DNA from 3 places in the Escherichia sp. HH091_1A genome. Region 1 is predicted to be linked to each of the others. Evidence: predicted binding sites of a transcription regulator. Region 1 holds the regulator's gene; each other region holds the start of a gene.
The links. Region 1 encodes sigma-54, which starts transcription at its own class of promoters, with help from an activator protein. Its sites were predicted from a motif close to GTTGGCACANNTTTCGCTNT; they were not measured.
Positions count from the first base shown of each region.

Region 2: a site for sigma-54 is predicted at 5,804-5,823, ahead of glnA (glutamate--ammonia ligase). Genes of this name have one in related genera too.
Region 3: a site for sigma-54 is predicted at 1,626-1,645, ahead of glnK (P-II family nitrogen regulator). Genes of this name have one in related genera too.

Region 1 covers NZ_AP025747.1:3,981,417-3,989,151, reverse strand. Annotated here, with positions in the region: gene elbB (isoprenoid biosynthesis glyoxalase ElbB) at 1-215, shown strand, start outside; gene mtgA (monofunctional biosynthetic peptidoglycan transglycosylase) at 212-940, shown strand; gene yrbL (PhoP regulatory network protein YrbL) at 937-1,569, opposite strand; gene npr (PTS phosphocarrier protein NPr) at 1,782-2,054, opposite strand; gene rapZ (RNase adapter RapZ) at 2,051-2,905, opposite strand; gene ptsN (PTS IIA-like nitrogen regulatory protein PtsN) at 2,951-3,442, opposite strand; gene hpf (ribosome hibernation promoting factor) at 3,560-3,847, opposite strand; gene rpoN (RNA polymerase factor sigma-54) at 3,870-5,303, opposite strand; gene lptB (LPS export ABC transporter ATP-binding protein) at 5,351-6,076, opposite strand; gene lptA (lipopolysaccharide ABC transporter substrate-binding protein LptA) at 6,083-6,640, opposite strand; gene lptC (LPS export ABC transporter periplasmic protein LptC) at 6,609-7,184, opposite strand; gene kdsC (3-deoxy-manno-octulosonate-8-phosphatase KdsC) at 7,181-7,735, opposite strand, start outside.
Region 2 covers NZ_AP025747.1:4,738,337-4,746,071, reverse strand. Annotated here, with positions in the region: gene ompL (porin OmpL) at 1-335, shown strand, start outside; gene QUF14_RS23605 (MFS transporter) at 426-1,691, opposite strand; gene QUF14_RS23600 (sugar phosphate isomerase/epimerase family protein) at 1,794-2,774, opposite strand; gene QUF14_RS23595 (GntR family transcriptional regulator) at 2,782-3,492, opposite strand; gene typA (ribosome-dependent GTPase TypA) at 3,709-5,532, opposite strand; gene glnA (glutamate--ammonia ligase) at 5,905-7,314, shown strand; gene glnL (nitrogen regulation protein NR(II)) at 7,489-7,735, shown strand, end outside.
Region 3 covers NZ_AP025747.1:553,395-561,129, forward strand. Annotated here, with positions in the region: gene QUF14_RS02585 (SmdB family multidrug efflux ABC transporter permease/ATP-binding protein) at 1-1,515, shown strand, start outside; gene glnK (P-II family nitrogen regulator) at 1,696-2,034, shown strand; gene amtB (ammonium transporter AmtB) at 2,064-3,350, shown strand; gene tesB (acyl-CoA thioesterase II) at 3,399-4,259, opposite strand; gene QUF14_RS02605 (YbaY family lipoprotein) at 4,477-5,049, shown strand; gene QUF14_RS02610 (MGMT family protein) at 5,080-5,391, opposite strand; RNA gene ffs (signal recognition particle sRNA small type) at 5,554-5,650, shown strand; gene QUF14_RS02620 (DUF1428 domain-containing protein) at 5,770-6,123, shown strand; gene pdeB (cyclic di-3',5'-guanosine monophosphate phosphodiesterase PdeB) at 6,165-7,715, opposite strand.

The DNA of each region.
Region 1 (7,735 bases):
TCCCGCTGCGTTTGACCATCGGTACTGATATCGATACCGCAGAAGTGCTGGAAGAGATGGGCGCGGAGCATGTGCCGTGTCCTGTCGATGATATCGTGGTTGATGAAGACAATAAGATTGTCACCACCCCGGCATATATGCTTGCGCAGAACATTGCAGAAGCGGCGAGCGGCATTGATAAGCTGGTTTCCCGCGTGCTGGTTCTGACTGAATGAGTAAAAGCCGCTTAACGGTGTTTAGTTTCGTTCGCCGTTTTCTTCTACGGTTAATGGTTGTCCTCGCCGTTTTCTGGGGCGGGGGCATCGCGTTGTTTAGCGTTGCGCCTGTTTCTTTCTCAGCGGTAATGGCCGAGCGACAAGTCAGCGCCTGGCTGCATGGCAATTTTCGTTACGTGGCACATTCTGACTGGGTCAGTATGGATCAAATCTCGCCGTGGATGGGACTGGCGGTGATTGCCGCAGAAGATCAGAAGTTTCCTGAGCACTGGGGCTTTGATGTCGCTTCCATTGAGCAAGCCCTGGCGCACAACGAGCGCAATGAAAACCGTATTCGCGGCGCATCAACGATTTCTCAGCAAACAGCCAAAAATCTCTTTTTATGGGATGGACGTAGCTGGGTACGAAAAGGGTTGGAAGCCGGATTAACGCTGGGGATAGAAACAGTCTGGAGCAAAAAGCGTATCCTGACGGTTTACCTGAATATCGCCGAATTTGGCGACGGTGTGTTTGGCGTCGAAGCTGCGGCACAACGTTATTTCCACAAACCCGCGAGCAAACTTACCCGGTCGGAAGCTGCGTTACTGGCTGCCGTATTACCTAATCCACTGCGTTTCAAAGTCTCCGCGCCATCGGGCTATGTGCGTAGCCGTCAGGCGTGGATTTTACGGCAGATGTATCAGTTAGGCGGTGAGTCGTTTATGCAACAACACCAGCTGAATTAAGCTTCGCGCGAAGTGAGGGTCAGCGTTTTGCTCTCACGTGGTTGCAGATCTTTCTGTAGGGCAATAGCCAGTGCCGGCTGGGCGATAAACCGTTTCCATAACCGCTCTTGCTTTCGCTGACAACACCACTTTGACCAGGTCGCCAGTGGAATCAACGTGCTTTCACCAATGTTGTCGCAGACGACGGGGATAACCTCTGACTCACTGATGCGGTGACAGAGGATATTCTGCGGCTTCAACGACATCGTCACGATATGGTTATCCTGCAAATAACGTTTCAGCTGTTTCAGTAACTGGCGCAGCTGTGCAACGTCTTCTTCGTAACGACATTGTTCTGCAAATTCGGTCAGCGTAACGGAGGGCTTACCGTCGAAATCGGCAATCACATCGTAGACATAACCCGTTCCGCAATCCGTCTCCACGGTACCGTGATAGCGCGGTATTCCACTCCAGTCTTTTAACCGGCGACCAAGATGCGCGTAATACTTTAACTCACGGCGGATCTCTTTATCACCACCATCACCACGGTGGTAGACAATCTTGATACAGCGTTGGGCATCTTCCGGATGCGCATAGCATTTCCGATGTCTTCCGGTGCCCAGGGGATTTTGTTCAGATAAGCGAATCATACCATCTCCTGGAAATATTTTCTGACGATCTCCAGTATGGTCGAATAACTTAAACAAAACCTAAACAATGCCTCTTAAGGTTTTCTTAAGGTTCTTCTGAAAGTGAAAAGCGCACAAAATGTACAATTTCCGTCATTAATAACGATTTCAGTACGCGCTTTTTTTATTGTCGGGGGGAGCTTGAAGGGATTTGTATGTCAAAGTGATGAAAATTAATCTTCATCAAAACCAGAGTTAAAGAGGGCGATAACGGCGGCCAGTGCTTCCTCTTCCTGTGGACCGGTCGCTTCGACTTCAATCTGCCGTCCTTTGGCAGAATCCAGCATCAGCAGCGCAATAACGCTGTTGGCTTCAGCTTCAGTGCCTTCATCGTTACGTAACAGCACATCAGCGTCAAAACCCTGCATTAATTCAAACAGCTTCATTGCAGGCCGGGCATGCATGCCCAGCTTGTTTGTGATTTCAACAGTTTGCTTGACGGTCATGGTTTACGTTTTTCCAGCGTACGATGGCGTGACTGGACGTTTTTACCGCGTGAACGGAAGTAGTCTGCCAACTGCTCTGCAATATACACCGAACGGTGCTTCCCGCCAGTACAACCAATGGCGACCGTCAGGTAGCTACGGTTGTTGGTTTCCAGCATAGGTAACCATAGCTCAAGATAGCTTCGCGTCTGGTAAATAAAATTGTGTACTTCTGTGTGGCGGTCGAGGAACGCGGCGACAGGCTTATCAAGACCTGTCATCGGACGCAGTTTTGGATCCCAGTGCGGGTTCGGCAAGAAGCGCACGTCAAAGACGTAATCTGCATCGATAGGGATACCGTGTTTGAAGCCGAAAGACTCAAAGACCATGGTCAGTTCGCGTTCACGTTTACCCAGTAAACGGGTACGCAACATTTCTGCCAGCTCGTGAACGGACATTTCTGAGGTATCGACAATCAGATCCGCTCGCGAACGCAGTGGTTCCAGTAGATCGCTTTCTTTGTCGATAGCACTTTCCAGCGACAGGTTTTTGCTGGAAAGCGGATGCAGGCGGCGCGTGTCACTGTAACGACGAATTAAGGTATTACGGTCGGCATCCAGGAACAGGAGTTGCGGTGAGAAAGCGTCAGGTAGGTTACTCATCGCCTGTTCGAATATTTCTGGTGACTCCGGCATATTACGAACATCAATGCTGACGGCGGCAGAAATCTCGCGATCGGCCAGAGTTCGAGCCAGATCGGGTAACAACACTACGGGGAGGTTATCCACGCAGTAAAAACCCATATCTTCCAGCGCACGAAGGGCGACAGATTTACCTGAACCTGAACGTCCGCTGACGATCATCAGTACCATGTACTGTTTCTCCTCACAACGTCTAAAAGAGACATTACCGAATAACTACGCTTCATCCGGAGTACCTTCGGTATCCGTAATGATTTGATACAGCTCTTCATCGCTCTGGGCTGCGCGTAAACGGCGGCAGATGGTTTTATCCGCCAGACGTTTCGCTACCAGCGACAGAGTATGCAGGTGCGTTTTGGTTTGGTCAGCTGGAACCAGCAACGCAAACAGTAAATCTACCGGTTGGTTGTCAATGGCATCGAAAGCTATGGGCGTTTCGAGCTGAACGAAAACGCCAACGGCGCGCAGAGTATCTTCTTCCAGTTTGCCATGCGGAATGGCTATACCATTGCCGATACCGGTACTGCCCATTTTTTCCCGCGTCAGGATAGCTTCAAAAACCACCTGAGGCGGCAGGCTAAGTTGTTTTGCCGCCAGCTCGCTGATGATTTCCAGGGCGCGTTTTTTGCTCTGACAGTGGACGCGGCTTCGCGTACATTCCCTGTTAAGAACAGTGCTAAGCTGTAGAGTTGTATCATTATTTGTCATAATTTCACCTAAGAACCTGCTCACTCAAACGGTGGAACAGGTTCGGAGCATTAACTGTACAAATGGCCCGTTGTGCCGCACAACAGGCCGCCATGCACATGCTAATTGCCCGGACAATTAGTGTTGTTTCAGTTTATCTTTATGTTTGGTCAACTGGCGTGCCAGCTTATCAATTAAGCCATCAATGGCAGCGTACATGTCCTGACCTTCCGCGCTGGCATGAATTTCACCACCGTTTACATGCAGTGTTGCATCTGAGGTATGGGTGACTTTCTCGACTTTCAGAACAACATAGACCTGGTTGATTCGGTCAAAATATTGCTCAAGTTTGGCAAATTTAGCAGTAACAAATTCGCGCAGTGCCTCGGTGATCTCGACGTTATTTCCGGTAATGTTGAGCTGCATAGTGTCTTCCTTATCGGTTGGGTCAAACGAGCTGTTTACGCTGGTTTGACGGCGGAATGGATAAAGACTCTCGGTACTTCGCAACAGTGCGGCGTGCCACCATGATACCTTGTTCTGACAGCAAAGAGGTTAACTTGCTGTCGCTTAGCGGTTTCGCTGGGTTTTCCGCCGCGATTAATTTCTTCACCAGCGCACGAATTGCCGTTGAGGAAGCTTCGCCGCCGCCCTCGGTATTGACGTGACTGGAAAAGAAATACTTCAGTTCAAAAATGCCTCGTGGACTATGCAGGTATTTTTGCGTGGTCACGCGAGATATCGTCGATTCATGCATTTCGACAGCCTGGGCGATATCGGCCAGTACCATCGGTTTCATATATTCTTCGCCTTGCTCAAAGAAGGCTTGCTGCTGTTCAACGATACAGCGACTCACGCGTAGTAGCGTATCGTTACGGCTTTCCAGACTCTTGATCAACCATTTGGCATCCTGCAGATTGCTGCGGATAAACTGGCTGTCACCGTCGTTGCGCGCGTTATTGCACATCGAGGCGTAGTGCTGGTTGATTTGCAGACGCGGAATGCTGTCGCTGTTGAGTTCTACTGTCCAGTGACCGTTATGCTTACGCACCAGTACATCTGGAATAACATACTCCGGTTCACCAGTCTGGATCGACTGTCCGGGGCGTGGATCGAGCGACTGGATCAGATTGACGGCTTCTTTCAGCACATCTTCTTTCAGTCGCGTGACGCGCATTAAGGTGCGGAAGTCGTGATTGGCTAACAGATCGAGATGATCGCTAATGATCAGTCTCGCCTCTTCCAGCCACGGCGTAGTTTTGTCGAATTGGGAGAGTTGGATCAGCAGGCAGTCACGCAGATCTTTCGCCGCTACGCCGACCGGATCAAACCGTTGGATCCGCTTCAGGACGGCTTCAACTTCATCGATGTCGATTTCTTCATCGCCCATACTTTCGAGAATATCTTCCAGCGGAACAGTCAGATAACCGGTGTCATCAACGGCATCGACGATAGAGGTAGCAATAGCGCGGTCAGTGTCGGAAAACGGTGTCAGCTCGACTTGCCACATCAGGTAATCTTGCAAGGTCTGCGTTGTTTCGCCCTGATAGACCGGCAGCTCGTCGTCAATGTAGTCACCGCTGGTGCCGGAGGGTGTACCAGCGGTGTAAATGGTGTCCCAACTGGCATCGAGCGGCAGCTCTTCCGGCATCTCTTTTTGTTCGAGCGCGTCGGCGGTGTCCAGTGTTTCACTGTCTTGCGTTTCGCGGGTGTCGATTTCTTCATGAGTGTCGATTTGCTCAAGCAGCGGATTACTCTCCAGCGCCTGCTGTAGCTCCTGCTGAAGTTCCAGCGTCGACAACTGCAACAGACGAATAGCCTGTTGGAGCTGTGGCGTCATCGCCAGTTGTTGGCTAAGCCTGAGTTGCAAACCTTGCTTCATGTTCAGAATCGTACTCTCCTGATAAAACGTCGCAAACTTCTACCCTATCAGAGTCTGAAGTCTTCCCCAAGGTATACACGCTTAACATGTTCGTCTTGTAAGATTTCTGTAGGCGTGCCGTGGGCGATCAAATGCCCCTGACTGACGATATAAGCGCGTTCACAAACCGCCAGCGTTTCACGCACGTTATGGTCGGTGATCAGCACGCCCAGGCCGCTGTCGCGCAAGTGCTCAATGATGCGTTTGATGTCGATAACCGAGATCGGGTCAACCCCGGCAAACGGTTCATCAAGCAGAATAAATTTCGGATTCGCAGCCAGTGCACGGGCAATTTCTACACGGCGACGTTCACCCCCGGAGAGTGACTGCCCCATGCTGTCACGCAGGTGTTCGATGTGAAACTCTTCCATCAGCTCGTTCGCGCGGTCTTCACGTTGTTCAGCAGACAAGTCGTCACGAATTTGCAGTACCGCCATCAGGTTATCGTAAACGCTGAGGCGACGAAAAATGGAGGCTTCCTGCGGCAGATAGCCGATACCGCGGCGCGCGCGCGCATGCAGAGGCAGCAGACTGATATCGTCATCATCAATAATGATATTGCCCGCATCGCGCGGCACAATGCCAACAACCATGTAGAAAGTGGTGGTCTTACCGGCACCGTTTGGCCCCAGCAGACCGACAATTTCCCCGGAGTTGACGGTCAGGCTGACGTCTTCTACCACGCGGCGGCCTTTATAGGCTTTTGCAAGGTTCTTTGCAGTTAATGTTGCCATAACGAATTAATTACCCTTCTTCTGTGCCGGGGTCTGGCCTTTGTTGTTTTTGTCCTGCAGCTGCGACGGCACCAGAACGGTGGTTACGCGCTTGCCTTTGTCGCTGAACGCCTGCATTTTCTGCTCTTTCACCAGGTAAGTGATCTTATCACCCTTAATGTTGCTATCGACCTGCTGCAGATAAGCATTACCCGTCAGAACGACAAAATCTTTTGCCAGTTCGTAGTGCATCTGGGAAGCGTGACCTTCAACGGGTTTACCGTTGTCCTGCATCTGGTAGAACGTTGCCGGTTTACCGTAGCCGTCAATCACTTCTTTACCTTGTTCGCCGCCCGGACGGGTAACGACCACTTTGTCGGCATTAATTTTGATGGTGCCCTGGGTGACGATGACATTACCGGTAAAGGTAACCACGTTGCCTTGCATATCAAGAGATTGCTGGTCCGATTCAATGTGGATCGGCTGATCAGTGTCTCCGGTTACGGCAAATGCCGGAATGCTGGCGGCCAGAAGTGAGCTGGCAAGCACAAGATTAAGGCTGAGTTTGTTTGTTTTGAATTTCATAGGATGTTCTAACCTTTTCAATCAGCTCGGCGTTCTTGCTGCGTAAGTTGCCGCGCATTTTCAGACCGCTGGAGTTAAATGTTGTTCCGTATAACGTGACAAGGTCTTCAGAGGTAACATCCTGCGTCACCAGATTGATCTGCGCGTTATCCGTCGTGATTCTGCGAAGTTGAGAGTCCGGCACGAGTGCGTTGACTTCAACGTGTCCATATAAATAGAGCATCCGGTCATTGGTCAGCTTGGCTTTATCTGCTTTTACGGACCATGTCGGGATTTTATCCTTATCAAACGTGGTAAGTACCGGCTGCGTAAACCACGAAACGGCCTGATCGGAATAATATTCAACGTGTTGAGCAATCAATCGATAGCTTAGTGCCCCTTCTGGGTTATAGACGAGCGTGTCCGTATGCTCGCTTTTATAGGTGGGATCATTGTTGTTGACGACCACCTGGGCGGTATCGTCTTTTTCGGCCATATTAATGCCGATCATCACCAGAACCGCCAGTGATAGCACAATGATAACCCAACGTCTGGCTTTACTCATATCGATTGCCCTTTGGCTTCATCCAGTTTGCCCTGCGCCAGGAGTAATAAGTCGCAAACTTCTCGCACTGCGCCACGACCGCCAGCAATGCGCGTTACGTAATCGGCGCGCGGGAGCAACAGTGGATGCGCATCGGCCACGGCGATGCTTAAACCCACTTTTTCCATTACCGGCCAGTCAATGAGATCATCGCCGACATAAGCCACATTTTCCGGGGCAATTGCCAGTTTTTCCAGCAGATCGCTAAAGGCGATCAGTTTGTTTGACTGCCCCTGATACAAGTGAGTGATCCCCAATGTGGCACAACGATCTTCTACCAGTTTAGCCTTTCGCCCGGTAATGATAGCGACTTCAATATCAGAGGTGAGCGCACAACGAATGCCATAACCGTCACGAACGTTGAACGCTTTCAGCTCTTCGCCATTATTGCCCATATAAATCAGGCCATCTGACAGTACGCCATCGACATCGAGGATCAGCAGACGAATGTTCTCTGCTTTTGCCATAACGTCGGCGCTGACAGGGCCGTAACAGGTCGCAAGCGACGCACC
Region 2 (7,735 bases), 760 kb from region 1:
TGACAGTGCGAAATCGCTATAACCATAATAACTATAGTTCAACAGATTTGAACGGGGAGCTGGATAATAATGACACCTATGAAATTGGTACCTACTGGAATTTTAAAATCACCGAGAAATTCTCCTATACATTTGAGCCACATTATTTCATACGCGTAAATGACTTTAATAGCAGCAATGGAAAAGATCATCACTGGGAAATCACTAATACCTTCCGTTACCGTATTAATGAACACTGGCTCCCTTATTTCGAATTACGCTGGTTAGATCGTAATATAGAACCATACCACCGCGAGCAAAACCAGATTCGTATCGGGACGAAGTATTTCTTCTGATGTGAAACTGCCGGATGCGGCGTAAACGCCTTATCCGGCCTACGGTTGATACGGTTTTCATTGGCCGGATTAAACACATCCGGCCATTAATCAAGCTTCAGCCGCCAACATCTCTTTCTTACGTTGGCTAATTCGCTTAACCAGCATTACGGAAACCACCGCACCACAGAATGCGAAGCAGGCCATAATGCCAAACACGATTTTGTAGCCAATAATCCCCGGGTTTAAATCCAGAATGTAGCCATACAGACTGAAGCAGAACATCGCCGGGGCGTAACCGATAAAGCTACCCAACGCCATCGCCGCGCCTGTTTTATTTTCAGCAATTTTTGCTTCGCCGATAGGTGCAAAAAATACGGCTCGCTGTGTAAAGACTATCGCGCCAAAGCCTAATGTACAGGCCATCCCTAAATAGACCGGCATACTTTCGTGCGGCAGCATAATCAACAGTACGAGCGCAGCGGTACTGATGATAAAGGTGTAGCATAGATATTTACTCGGCGATTTCAGGATCTTATCTGAAATCATGCCACCAATCGGTCCACCGATCATTTTCAGACAGTATTGGTTAATGATTCCATAAGCCCCCACCAGCGCAACGGGCAGCAGATAGATGTTTTTCAGGAATGGAATGAAGAATGTCAGGCCACAGTAAACCGCGTAAACGAAGAAGACGTTGAAAGCGATAAGCCAGATGGTTTTATCTCTCAGCACCGAAGTCATACTGGTGTTTTGCGATGCTTCGTCTTCTTTTTTCACCTCCACGGACGGTGCCTCTTCTTTGTCATTGAGTACAAAGAAAATGATAACGCCCACGGCAATCACAATAAGGGAATAGAACCAGATACCCGCTTTAAAGCCCAACAAGCCACTGCCAAACCAGGTAAATACTGCCAACGCAGAAAATGCCACCACAGTATCGACAATTCCACGCCCTGTTTCGAAGAAGCCAAACAAACGACCTTGTTGTTCGCTATTGCCCAGTCGACTTACCGACTTGAGCAAGACAGGCCAGTTCATCATGTCGCAGGTAACACCAAATAGCGCCCAGACAAAGAGGATGCCCCAATACCCCGGCATTGTCGTCAAATAAACACCCAGTAATCCTGTCGCAATGAGTGAGAATGACATGGTGTATCTGCGCGGTAGTTTATCGGCAAAATAAATAGACAGAAAAAATCCCACTGTGGTGACAAATGAGTTTACCGACATAGCATTACCAATTTGACCATTGGTCAAATGGAAATATTCCTGCATCGGGATATAAAACGCATCTTTCAACGACGGTAATTTATAAATTGTACCGCCACACAGTGTTAATAGACTAAATAACGCCCATTTCTTTTTCGTGAGCATAACATCCCCTAAGCGATTTTGAAAATCACTGTTCTAAAGGCAATAAGATACCGGCCATTCTTATGGAATGGTTTTTATTAACAGCGGATGAGTTAAAACTTATTAGTGGTTCAGAAGATGGTTTGCCTCTTGTTTGATTTGTTGTAGTACGTTACGCACATGATTTATCTGATTAATTGCATCTTCTTTTTCTTTACGTAACCGCGCATCCAGTAAATGATTTTCTGGCAGTGGTGTTTCACTCATCTGGCGATAAGGGATCCACGGATTATCATCTTCGTCTTCAAAGCGGAACGCCGGAGCATAATAATCAACCTCTTCTTCCAGGCCATATGCCGTCACCTGTGGCTCATCATCACCCAAGCAGATAAGGTGCGTTAATAATTCTTTAAATGGCATATCTCCCTGACCTGAAATACAGGCTTTATGTCCCAGGCCACCTTGTTCTTTAACAATCAAGGCATCTTTGATATGCACCTGAGTAATATGTGGTGCCATCGTTTTTAAAGCGTCTATGGGATGCTCATTCGCATTGATCATATTCGCAAAATCAAACAGTAAGGAAAGTGATTTCATCTCACTGTCTTTGACCAGCGACACCAGTTCATGGCTTTTTAAATCTTCATGCTGTTCGATCGTAAAGGTCAGGCCGCTGTCCCGATATGTTTCCCGAACATAGGCAATATCGTTAGCAATGATCGATAATACGTCGCGCAAATTACCTTCATAACGCGGATAAAAACGTACTGACGATGCCCCAGTTTTCAACGCAATGGCAACGGCTTCGTCAATAGATGCCTTATCTGAGGCACTGGTTTCAATATGAATATCAAGGTTCAGATGGCGGGCTTTATCGCCAAAGGCAGAGAGTTCTTTATCTGCCATATTGCCCAGAGAAAAACGCTCGCCATCCAGAACATGAATTTTGACGCCTCGCAGATTATTTTCACTTGCAATATCAAGTAAATCAGCCGGCAATACTCTTTCCAGCCGCATATTTAAATGAAAAGCGTAGGCATGCAAATAAAGAGGAAGAGTATCGACACGTTGTAGAATCTTTCTTGCGTTATTTATTGTCACCATAAAACACCTACAGATTAATGATGAGATCCACGGCCTCAAATCGCCAATATTCAATATCTATCTGGACAATATTGCCTTGCTGGTCAGCGCGATGTTTTTCAATTAAGATCGCAGGCATGCCCGCTGAACCGCCAAGAAATTTACTGATATCACCCGGCATTCTTACGGGTTTGAAAACCAGTTTTTTTACTACCGTCTCTTTTTGGTAGCATTTTTCCCAGACTGAAGAAAATGAGTGGTTTTCAAGTTGCTCTATAAAACCTGGGGCAACTTCAGGATTAATATATGTTTCGTGATAGAAAACTTTATGTCCTTCCAGCGCCCCCCAGCCGGTAATGCGATAGAGTTCAGTTGATGGCGTCACTGCAACCAGTGGCGCGAGCGTCTCGGGAATGTCGCTGGTACGGCTTTTCTCAGTAAAGCCCCAGGAAGGTTCCCGCCCTTGCTCAATTGCGGCCCGCTGAAAGCTCGCCGACAGCTCCGGACTGTAATTAAATCGCGGCTGAGTCACGAACCACCCTTTACGATCCTTACGGAAAATTTTGGATTCTGCCTCAAGGTTCAGCAACGCCTGGCGTAACGTCATACGTTTAATGCCCAGCAGCTCTCCCAGCTCTCTTTCTGAAGGGAGTTTTCCACCCGGCGTGGTGATGCCATCTTTCAACCACCGATCCAGTTTCTCTTTTGCATTTTCTACGGTGGATTGATTCTCCGCCATTGTTTAATCCTTTTGGTTTAAACCAGATTAGGCATCTTACGCTTACGCCAAAAAAGAAAGCAATTAACAGCGTATGACTTTGCAGATAATTGTGACAAAGCTCTCTATTGACGTAACCACAAACTTATAAGGGAGATACTCGCACTGGTGAGAACTTACGACAGGCAAAAAAAAACCTGCCATCACTGGCAGGTTTTTTATGACTAAAAAACGAAATTAATCGTCTTTCGGTGCGCGGTTGGCGCGACGACGATCGTTTTCCGTCAGGTGACGTTTACGAATACGGATAGAGGTCGGAGTCACTTCTACCAGTTCGTCATCATCGATGAACTCCAGCGCTTGTTCCAGAGTCATGCGGATAGGCGGAACCAGAACAACGGCTTCGTCAGTACCGGAAGCACGCATGTTGGTCAGTTTCTTACCGGTCAGACAGTTTACAGTCAGGTCGTTAGAACGGCTGTGAATACCGATAATCTGACCTTCGTAAACTTCGGCACCGTGACCGAGGAACAGCTTACCGCGATCCTGCAGACCGAACAGCGCGAACGCGACCGCTTTACCCTGACCGTTAGAGATCAGTACGCCGTTCTGACGCTGACCCACTTCACCCGGACGTACGTCGTCGTAGTGGCTGAAGGTGGAGTACAGCAGACCCGTACCAGAAGTCATGGTCATGAACTCAGAACGGAAGCCAATCAGACCACGGCTTGGGATCACGTAGTCGAGACGTACGCGGCCTTTACCGTCTGGATTCATGTTTTTCAGGTCGCCTTTACGTTCGCCCAGCGCCTGCATTACAGAACCCTGATGCTGTTCTTCAACGTCCAGAGTCACGTTTTCATACGGCTCTTGTTTACGACCGTCAATTTCACGGAAGATAACTTTCGGACGGGATACCGCCAGTTCGAAACCTTCACGACGCATGTTTTCGATCAGAACAGACAGGTGCAGTTCGCCACGACCAGAAACGCGGAACGCATCGGCGTCTTCAGTTTCTTCTACGCGCAGCGCAACGTTGTGTACCAGTTCTTTGTTCAGACGATCCAGAATCTGACGAGACGTTACGAACTTACCTTCTTTACCGCAGAACGGTGAGGTGTTAACGCAGAAGAACATAGAAACGGTCGGCTCATCAACGGAGAGTGCCGGCAGCGCTTCAACGTTTTGCGTGTCGCAAACGGTGTCAGAAATGTTCAGTTCGCCCAGGCCCGTGATCGCCACGATATCGCCAGCTTCCGCCAGATCGGTTTCGATACGTTCCAGACCGAGGTGGCCCAGCACTTTACCGACTTTCGCGTTGCGGGTTTTGCCTTCGCTATCGATGATAGTGACCTGCTGGTTCGGCTTCACTTTACCGCGCTTGATGCGGCCAATGCCGATAACGCCAACATAGCTGTTGTAATCGAGCTGAGAAATCTGCATCTGGAACGGACCGTCAAGGTCAACGTCCGGCGCAGGAACGTGGTCAACAATTGCCTGATACAGCGGGGTCATGTCTTCCGCCATATCTTCGTGGTCCAGACCGGCGATACCGTTCAGCGCAGAAGCGTAAACGATCGGGAAGTCCAGCTGCTCGTCGGTCGCGTCGAGGTTAACGAACAGGTCAAATACCTGATCCACAACCCAGTCAGGACGCGCGCCAGGGCGGTCAACTTTGTTGATAACAACAATTGGCTTCAGGCCGTAAGCAAACGCTTTTTTGGTTACGAAGCGCGTTTGCGGCATCGGGCCGTCAAATGCGTCAACCACCAGCAGCACTGAGTCTACCATGGACATTACACGTTCAACTTCACCACCGAAGTCGGCGTGCCCCGGGGTATCAACGATGTTGATACGGTAATCATTCCATTTGATAGCGGTGTTTTTCGCGAGGATGGTAATCCCACGCTCTTTCTCCAAATCGTTGGAGTCCATCACGCGCTCTTGGGTTTCGGCACGAGAGTCGAACGTACCGGATTGTTGGAGCAGCTTGTCTACCAGGGTGGTTTTACCATGGTCTACGTGCGCGATGATGGCGATATTACGCAATTTTTCGATCACAACTTTGCCTCAGGCATTAGAAATAGCGCGTTATTGTACACGGATTAATCGCACTACAAAACAGGATCACAAACATCCTCCGCAAACAAGTATTGCAGAGTCCCTTTGTGATCGCTTTCACGGAGCATAAAAAGGGTTATCCAAAGGTCATTGCACCAATATGGTGCTTAATGTTTCCATTGAAGCACTATATTGGTGCAACATTAACATCGTGGTGCAGCCCTTTTGCACGATGGTGCGCATGATAACGCCTTTTAGGGGCAATTTAAAAGTTGGCACAGTTTTCGCTTTATCTTTTTTACGGCGACACGGCCAAAATAATTGCAGATTTCGTTACCACGACGACCATGACCAATCCAGGAGAGTTAAAGTATGTCCGCTGAACACGTACTGACGATGCTGAACGAGCACGAAGTGAAGTTTGTTGATTTGCGCTTCACCGATACCAAAGGTAAAGAACAGCACGTCACTATCCCTGCTCATCAGGTGAATGCTGAATTCTTCGAAGAAGGCAAAATGTTTGACGGCTCCTCGATTGGCGGCTGGAAAGGCATTAACGAATCCGACATGGTGCTGATGCCAGACGCATCCACCGCAGTGATTGACCCGTTCTTCGCGGACTCTACCCTGATTATCCGTTGCGATATCCTTGAACCAGGCACCCTGCAAGGCTATGACCGTGACCCGCGTTCCATCGCGAAGCGCGCTGAAGATTACCTGCGTTCTACTGGCATTGCCGACACCGTACTGTTCGGGCCAGAACCTGAATTCTTCCTGTTCGATGACATCCGTTTCGGATCTTCTATCTCCGGTTCCCACGTTGCTATCGACGATATCGAAGGCGCATGGAACTCCTCCACCCAATACGAAGGTGGTAACAAAGGTCACCGTCCGGCAGTGAAAGGCGGTTACTTCCCGGTGCCACCAGTAGACTCTGCTCAGGATATTCGTTCTGAAATGTGTCTGGTGATGGAACAGATGGGTCTGGTGGTTGAAGCCCATCACCACGAAGTAGCGACTGCTGGTCAGAACGAAGTGGCTACCCGCTTCAATACCATGACCAAAAAAGCTGACGAAATTCAGATCTACAAATATGTTGTGCACAACGTGGCGCACCGCTTCGGTAAAACCGCGACCTTTATGCCAAAACCGATGTTCGGTGATAACGGCTCCGGTATGCACTGCCACATGTCGCTGTCTAAAAACGGCGTTAACCTGTTCGCAGGCGACAAATACGCAGGTCTGTCTGAGCAGGCGCTGTACTACATTGGCGGCGTAATCAAACACGCTAAAGCGATTAACGCCCTGGCAAACCCGACCACCAACTCTTATAAGCGTCTGGTCCCGGGCTACGAAGCACCGGTAATGCTGGCTTACTCTGCACGCAACCGTTCTGCGTCTATCCGTATTCCGGTGGTTTCTTCTCCGAAAGCACGTCGTATCGAAGTCCGTTTCCCGGATCCGGCGGCTAACCCGTACCTGTGCTTTGCTGCCCTGCTGATGGCCGGTCTTGATGGCATCAAGAACAAGATCCACCCAGGCGAAGCCATGGACAAAAACCTGTATGACCTGCCGCCAGAAGAAGCGAAAGAGATCCCACAGGTTGCTGGTTCTCTGGAAGAAGCACTGAACGAACTGGATCTGGACCGCGAGTTCCTGAAAGCCGGTGGCGTGTTCACTGACGAAGCCATTGATGCGTACATCGCTCTGCGTCGCGAAGAAAATGACCGCGTGCGTATGACTCCGCATCCGGTAGAGTTTGAGCTGTACTACAGCGTCTAATAGTTGAAGTTGTACTACCCGGTGCATAGAAGGCCGGGATTTAGTTGCCGTGGAAACTTTCAGCCCATCTCTGCATGGGCTTTTTTCTCCGTAACTTCTTTGATGCTTCGCGCTTTTTATCCGTAAAAAGCTATAATGCACTAAAATGGTGCAACCTGTTCAGGAGACTGCTTTATGGCAACAGGCACGCAGCCCGATGCTGGGCAGATCCTCAACTCGCTGATTAACAGTATTTTGTTAATTGATGACAACCTGGCAATCCATTACGCCAACCCCGCCGCGCAACAACTGCTCGCCCAAAGCTCCCGCAAATTGTTTGGTACGCCGTTACCGGAACTGTTGAGCTACTTCTCATTAAATATCGAGCTGATGCAAGAAAGTCTGGAGGCGGGGCAAGGTTTTACCGATAACGAAGTGACGC
Region 3 (7,735 bases), 2.0 Mb from region 1:
AATCGGGCGGCAGTAGGTGTAGTGCAACAGTTGCGTACCGACGTGATGGATGCCGCGTTGCGCCAGCCATTAAGCGAGTTTGATACCCAGCCTGTCGGGCAGGTGATTTCCCGCGTTACCAATGATACTGAAGTGATCCGCGACCTCTACGTTACCGTAGTGGCAACGGTCCTGCGTAGCGCCGCCCTGGTGGGTGCGATGCTGGTGGCGATGTTTAGTCTCGACTGGCGAATGGCGCTGGTAGCGATAATGATTTTCCCGGTGGTGCTGGTGGTAATGGTGATATACCAGCGTTACAGCACGCCGATTGTCCGTCGTGTGCGCGCCTATCTGGCAGATATCAACGACGGCTTTAACGAAATCATCAATGGCATGAGCGTCATCCAGCAGTTCCGTCAGCAGGCGCGATTTGGCGAACGTATGGGTGAGGCCAGTCGTTCACACTATATGGCGAGGATGCAAACCCTGCGCCTCGACGGTTTTCTGCTGCGTCCGCTGCTGAGTCTGTTTTCATCGCTCATTCTTTGTGGCTTGTTGATGCTGTTTGGCTTCTCCGCCAGCGGTACCATTGAAGTGGGCGTACTGTATGCGTTTATCAGCTATCTTGGGCGGCTTAACGAACCCTTAATCGAACTGACCACGCAACAGGCGATGCTGCAACAGGCTGTTGTTGCTGGTGAGCGCGTGTTTGAGCTGATGGACGGACCGCGCCAGCAATATGGCAATGATGATCGCCCCTTACAGAGCGGCAACATTGAAGTCGATAACGTGTCATTTGCTTATCGCGATGACAATCTGGTACTGAAGAACATTAATCTCTCGGTGCCTTCGCGCAACTTTGTGGCGCTGGTGGGGCATACCGGCAGTGGTAAAAGTACCCTCGCCAGTTTATTGATGGGCTATTACCCGCTAACGGAAGGTGAGATTCGCCTTGATGGTCGTCCGTTAAGTTCGCTAAGTCACAGCGTGCTGCGCCAGGGCGTGGCGATGGTGCAACAAGATCCGGTGGTACTGGCGGATACCTTCCTCGCCAACGTGACGCTGGGACGTGATATCTCCGAAGAACGTGTCTGGCAGGCGCTGGAAACCGTGCAACTGGCGGAGCTGGCGCGCAGCATGAGCGATGGTATTTATACGCCGCTGGGCGAGCAGGGGAATAATCTCTCCGTCGGGCAAAAGCAACTGCTGGCACTGGCGCGCGTGCTGGTGGAGACGCCGCAAATCCTGATCCTTGATGAGGCAACCGCCAGCATTGACTCCGGTACTGAACAGGCGATTCAACACGCACTGGCGGCGGTGCGTGAACACACTACGCTTGTGGTGATTGCTCACCGCTTATCGACCATTGTTGATGCTGACACCATTCTGGTGCTTCATCGTGGTCAGGCTGTGGAACAGGGGACTCACCAGCAACTGCTGGCCGCCCAGGGGCGCTACTGGCAGATGTATCAACTGCAACTAGTGGGCGAAGAGCTGGCAGCCAGCGTGCGTGAAGATGAATCATTGAGCGCCTGAATAGCGCAATATTTCATCGTTGGTGCAAAAATGTAACGCACTGTGCACTGTCATAGTGCGTTTTTGTTTTCAATCTTCTTAACTTCCTGCTCTCTTTCTCGTTTTTCATTTCTGGCACACCGCTTGCAATACCTTATTCGTGTAGCAGAACCATTACCGAATTCTGACCGGAGGGGATCTATGAAGCTGGTGACCGTGATAATCAAACCATTCAAGCTGGAAGACGTTCGTGAAGCGTTATCTTCCATTGGTATTCAGGGCCTGACCGTCACCGAAGTGAAAGGTTTCGGGCGTCAGAAAGGGCATGCCGAGCTGTACCGGGGGGCGGAATACAGCGTCAACTTTCTGCCAAAAGTAAAAATTGATGTGGCGATTGCTGATGACCAACTCGATGAAGTGATCGATATCGTCAGCAAAGCGGCTTACACCGGAAAAATTGGCGACGGCAAAATCTTCGTCGCTGAATTGCAACGCGTCATTCGTATTCGTACCGGCGAAGCCGACGAAGCGGCGCTGTAATCTCTGGCACACAGCAACAGGAACGAAAAATGAAGATAGCGACGATAAAAACTGGGCTTGCTTCACTGGCGATGCTGCCGGGACTGGTAATGGCTGCACCTGCGGTGGCCGATAAAGCCGACAATGCGTTTATGATGATTTGTACTGCGCTGGTGCTGTTTATGACTATTCCGGGGATTGCCCTGTTTTACGGTGGGTTAATTCGCGGCAAAAACGTGCTGTCGATGCTGACGCAGGTGACGGTGACGTTTGCACTGGTCTGTATTCTCTGGGTGGTTTACGGTTACTCGCTGGCGTTTGGTGAGGGCAACAACTTCTTTGGCAACATTAACTGGTTGATGCTGAAAAACATCGAACTGACGGCGGTGATGGGCAGCATTTATCAGTATATCCACGTGGCGTTTCAGGGATCGTTTGCCTGCATTACCGTAGGCTTGATCGTCGGGGCGCTGGCGGAACGGATCCGCTTCTCAGCTGTGCTGATTTTCGTGGTGGTGTGGCTGACGCTTTCTTACATTCCGATTGCGCATATGGTCTGGGGCGGCGGTTTGCTGGCTTCTCACGGTGCGCTGGATTTTGCGGGTGGCACGGTGGTGCACATTAACGCCGCTATTGCAGGTCTGGTGGGCGCGTATCTGATTGGTAAACGCGTGGGCTTCGGCAAAGAGGCGTTTAAACCGCACAACCTGCCGATGGTCTTTACCGGCACTGCCATTCTCTATATCGGTTGGTTTGGCTTTAACGCCGGATCAGCGGGCACGGCGAATGAAATTGCAGCACTGGCATTTGTGAATACTGTGGTCGCAACGGCGGCGGCAATTCTTGGCTGGATCTTCGGTGAATGGGCGCTGCGTGGTAAGCCTTCACTGCTGGGAGCGTGTTCAGGCGCGATTGGCGGTCTGGTCGGCGTGACGCCAGCCTGTGGCTACATTGGTGTTGGCGGCGCGTTGATTATCGGCGTGGTAGCTGGTCTGGCGGGCTTGTGGGGCGTTACCATGCTCAAACGCTTGCTGCGGGTGGATGATCCCTGCGATGTCTTCGGTGTGCACGGCGTTTGTGGCATTGTCGGCTGTATCATGACCGGGATTTTTGCCGCCAGCTCGCTGGGCGGCGTGGGCTTCGCTGAAGGTGTGACGATGGGCCATCAGTTGCTGGTACAGCTGGAAAGCATTGCCATTACGATTGTCTGGTCCGGTGTGGTGGCGTTTATTGGCTACAAACTGGCGGATCTGACGGTTGGTCTGCGTGTACCGGAAGAACAGGAGCGAGAAGGGTTGGACGTCAACAGCCACGGCGAAAATGCCTATAACGCGTAATAAGCACTGCAAAAAACAGCCGGACGGTTTTCACCTCCGGCTATTTTTTTAATTGTGATTACGCATTACCCCTTCCTGAACGGTCGAGGCAATCAGCACGCCGTCCTGGGTATAAAACTCACCGCGCACAAAGCCGCGTGCGCTGGACGCCGAGGTGCTCTCCACGCTATACAGCAGCCATTCATTCAAATTAAAAGGGCGATGGAACCACATGGAATGGTCAATGGTGGCAATCTGAATCCCCGGTTCGAGAAAACCGATGCCGTGCGGCTGTAAAGCTACCGGCAGGAAGTTAAGATCAGAAGCGTAACCGAGCAGATACTGATGAACGCGCAGATCATCCGGCACGCTACCATTTGCGCGGATCCATACCTGACGATGCGGTTCTGCGACATGCCCTTTCAGTGGGTTATGAAACTCCACCGGACGGACTTCCAGCGGACGATCGCAGATGAATTTATCTTTCAGCACTGGCGGCAGCAGGTGCGCCAGCGATTGGGCGATTTGCGTTTCCGAAGGCAGGCCATCAGGCGCTGGCGCGGACGGCATTGTTTTTTGATGTTCGAAACCCGCTTCTGGTGCCTGGAAAGAGGCAGTCATATAAAAAATCGGTTTACCGTTTTGAATAGCAGCAACCCGGCGGGCGCTGAAGCTGTTACCGTCACGCAACGTTTCGACATCATAAATAATCGGCTTCTTACTGTCGCCTGGGCGAAGAAAGTAGCTGTGAAACGAATGTACCAGCCGCTCTTCAGGGACGGTCTCTTTTGCAGCATACAAGGCCTGACCCACGACCTGGCCGCCAAACACCTGGCGTAAACCTAAATCTTCACTCTGGCCGCGAAAGAGTCCTTCCTCAATTTTTTCCAGATTTAACAATGTCAGTAAATTTTTTAGCGCCTGACTCATATAACTCTCCAGTAACAAAGCTGCCGCAGCAAGCCAAAGTGCGTTGAGTATAACGCAAATTTGCCACTGGTCCGATGGGTGCAATAGTCTGAATTACTAGCCAATTACAGGCAGAAATGCGTGATGTGTGCCACACTTGTTGACGTTACTATTTTGTTAACCACTCTTCCGGCGAGGAAAGTTAGCCCGCTGGTGCATTGATAATAAGGAGAAGTAAATGAAACTCGTGCACATGGCCAGTGGTTTAGCGGTTGCGATTGCGTTGGCGGCTTGCGCAGATAAAAGCGCGGATATTCAGACGCCAGCACCGGCTGCAAATACGTCTATTTCAGCAACACAGCAACCTGCTATCCAGCAACCGAATGTTTCCGGTACCGTTTGGATCCGTCAGAAAGTCGCACTGCCGCCTGATGCCGTGCTGACCGTGACACTTTCTGACGCATCATTAGCCGATGCACCGTCAAAAGTGCTGGCTCAAAAAGCGGTGCGTACTGAAGGTAAACAGTCACCATTCAGCTTTGTTCTGCCATTTAACCCGGCAGACGTTCAGCCGAACGCGCGTATTCTGTTGAGTGCGGCGATTACCGTGAATGACAAACTGGTATTTATTACCGATACCGTTCAGCCGGTGATCAACCAGGGCGGAACTAAAGCTGACCTGACATTGGTGCCGGTGCAGCAAACCGCCGTGCCGGTTCAGGCCAGCGGTGGCGCAACGACTACCGTACCATCAACTTCACCAACCCAGGTGAATCCGTCTTCGGCAGTTCCAGCTCCTACGCAATATTAAACGAAGTTAACCCTCTCCGCCCGGAGAGGGTTAGTAGTTCCAGCGATAACGCTGCAAGTCGATTTGTCCGCTTTCCGATACCATCACGCCTTCTGCCAGTAATGCCTGCCGCTGACGCTGTAAATCCGGTCCGGTTAGCGAAATGGTGCCGTGGCGATTAACCACCCGATGCCAGGGCAAGGTGCTGCCTTCCGGGAGACGCTTTAACACACCACCCACCTGGCGCGCGGCGCGGGGAGATCCCGCCAGTTTCGCCACATCACCGTAAGTGGTGACATAGCCTTCGGGAATAGCGGCTACGATTTGCCAGACGCGTTGGGGAAATGAATCTTCTTTTTCCATCTTTTCTTCCTGAGGTAATTTTTCAGCATAATCTGGAAAAACGCCCGAGTGAAGCCGCATTGCGCAAGAAACCAGCATCTGGCACGCAATGGGTTGCAATTAGCAGGGGCAGCAGTGATAATGCGCCTGCGCGTTGGTTCTCAACGCTCTCAATGGGGGCTCTGTTGGTTCTCCCGCAACGCTACTCTGTTTACCAGGTCAGGTCCGGAAGGAAGCAGCCAAGGCAGATGACGCGTGTGCCGGGATGTAGCTGGCAGGGCCCCCACCCATTTCTGCCTCCCCCCGTTTCGTCAAAAAATCCCAACATGGCTAAACTTTAACCACAACTGACGTCGCAAGAATTGTCTGGCTGCGCAGTACGCTTCGGAGGTATGTCTGATGAAGTATGTTGATGGTTTTGTGGTTGCCGTTCCTGCCGATAAAAAGGATGCCTATCGGGAAATGGCCGCTAAGGCCGCGCCATTGTTTAAAGAGTTTGGCGCGCTTCGTATTGTCGAATGCTGGGCCAGCGATGTACCGGATGGCAAAGTGACCGATTTTCGTATGGCGGTGAAAGCGGAAGAGAATGAAGAGGTTGTCTTTAGCTGGATTGAATACCCTTCAAAAGAGGTCCGCGACGCTGCTAATCAAAAGATGATGTCGGACCCACGGATGAAGGAGTTCGGCGAGTCCATGCCGTTTGATGGCAAGCGAATGATCTATGGCGGATTCGAGTCAATCATCGACGAATAGGTAGCGTGACGGGCTGTGCGGCGTGCCGTCAGCCCAAAAATTCACAAATGTTGCTCGGCCCAGCGTAAGAAATCCTCTTTCGGTAATGCCTTGCTGTAGAGCCAGCCCTGGCCGTAGTGCACGCCATGCTGGCGTAGCCACTCTTCTTGTTTACTGGTTTCGATTCCCTCCGCTACCATTTTCAGTTTCAGTGTTTTTGCCATTTCGATGATATGTGGCGTGACATTTTTATATTCCAGCGCATCAACGAAAGATTTATCGATCTTCAGAATGTCGACATCCAGATCCTGTAAATAGCTTAAACTTGAATACCCCGTACCAAAATCATCGAGATAAATTTCATGGCCCGCCTCCCGGTAGCGAGAAATTATCGGGGCGCTGGTTTTCGGATCGGCAAACTCGCGTTCAGTGAGTTCAAGCGCGATCTGTCTGGGATTAACCTGATAGTGATTGATCATTTCACGCAGCAATTGCGGGATTTTTTCCGAGGTGAGTACGGTGGATTCAAGATTGATCGAAATATGCTGCTGCGGATGCTGACGCAGCCAGTCGCCCATATCTTCAAAGACACTTTTTATAATCAGTAGCGTCAACGGCTCAGAAAGCCCCGTTTGCTGTGCCAGCGGAATAAAACTATCTGGTGACAACCAACTACCGTCTGTCTGCGGCCAGCGCGCCAGTGCCTCAGCACCGACAATTTTGCCATTGGCTAAGGAGACAATCGGCTGATAGTGCACGCAAATATCACGATTTTCGATAGCATCCTGCAGCCGATGATGCGGTGACTGGATACGGCGCAAAATACGCAGTACAAACATCGCTGCCAGCAGGCCAATCACCAACCCGAGCGGTAACCAAATAAAGACTTGCCGATGCCAGCCTTTCTGCAACATTTTCGTTGAAGCCCAGGTGATGATCGAAATATTCATCTCCGGGAAGGGCTGGATATCGTAAATAATTCCATTATTTTCGATATGCTCACCGGGTGTTTTTTGTAGCCTGGTAATAATTCCCTGAGCAATTTCATCGCTGCTGGTTATGACAACATTATGGGCATTGCCAATAATGGCGGCATCAATTTGCCATGAGCTATAGGGAATGACATCAATAAAGGAAGCGGGGTCGATCATGACGACATAATGTGCCGTTCCTATGGCGACCATGTAACGGATAATGCCTAAATCGTTATGCGATGTTAACCAGACCCGATAACCATCTTTCGAAATTTTACCTGGCTCGGGGAAGGCATCGGGTGGGCTTTCATGCTCCAGAGACGAACACTGGGGAACGTTGTTATCGATATAGACCACTTCCTGAATATAGCGATAACTGTAAGATACCCGACGCATTTTCATGAGATGGGCTGCGCTACAGGCCGCACCTTGCCACCTTTCCAGCTCCTGCAGAGCATCTTTCCCTTGTATCGCCACCTTATTGGCCCGAATAGCGACGCGGGAGGAATAAGTATTCAGCTCTTCAATAAACGATGTTTGTACTTGCTGATGGGCCAGCCAGATGCTTAAGCCGACAGGCAGTAATACTGAAAGAATCAGTACTCCCGAAATCAGGCTGACCAGATGTCGTGTTCTCACCAGCATATCCTTATTAACAC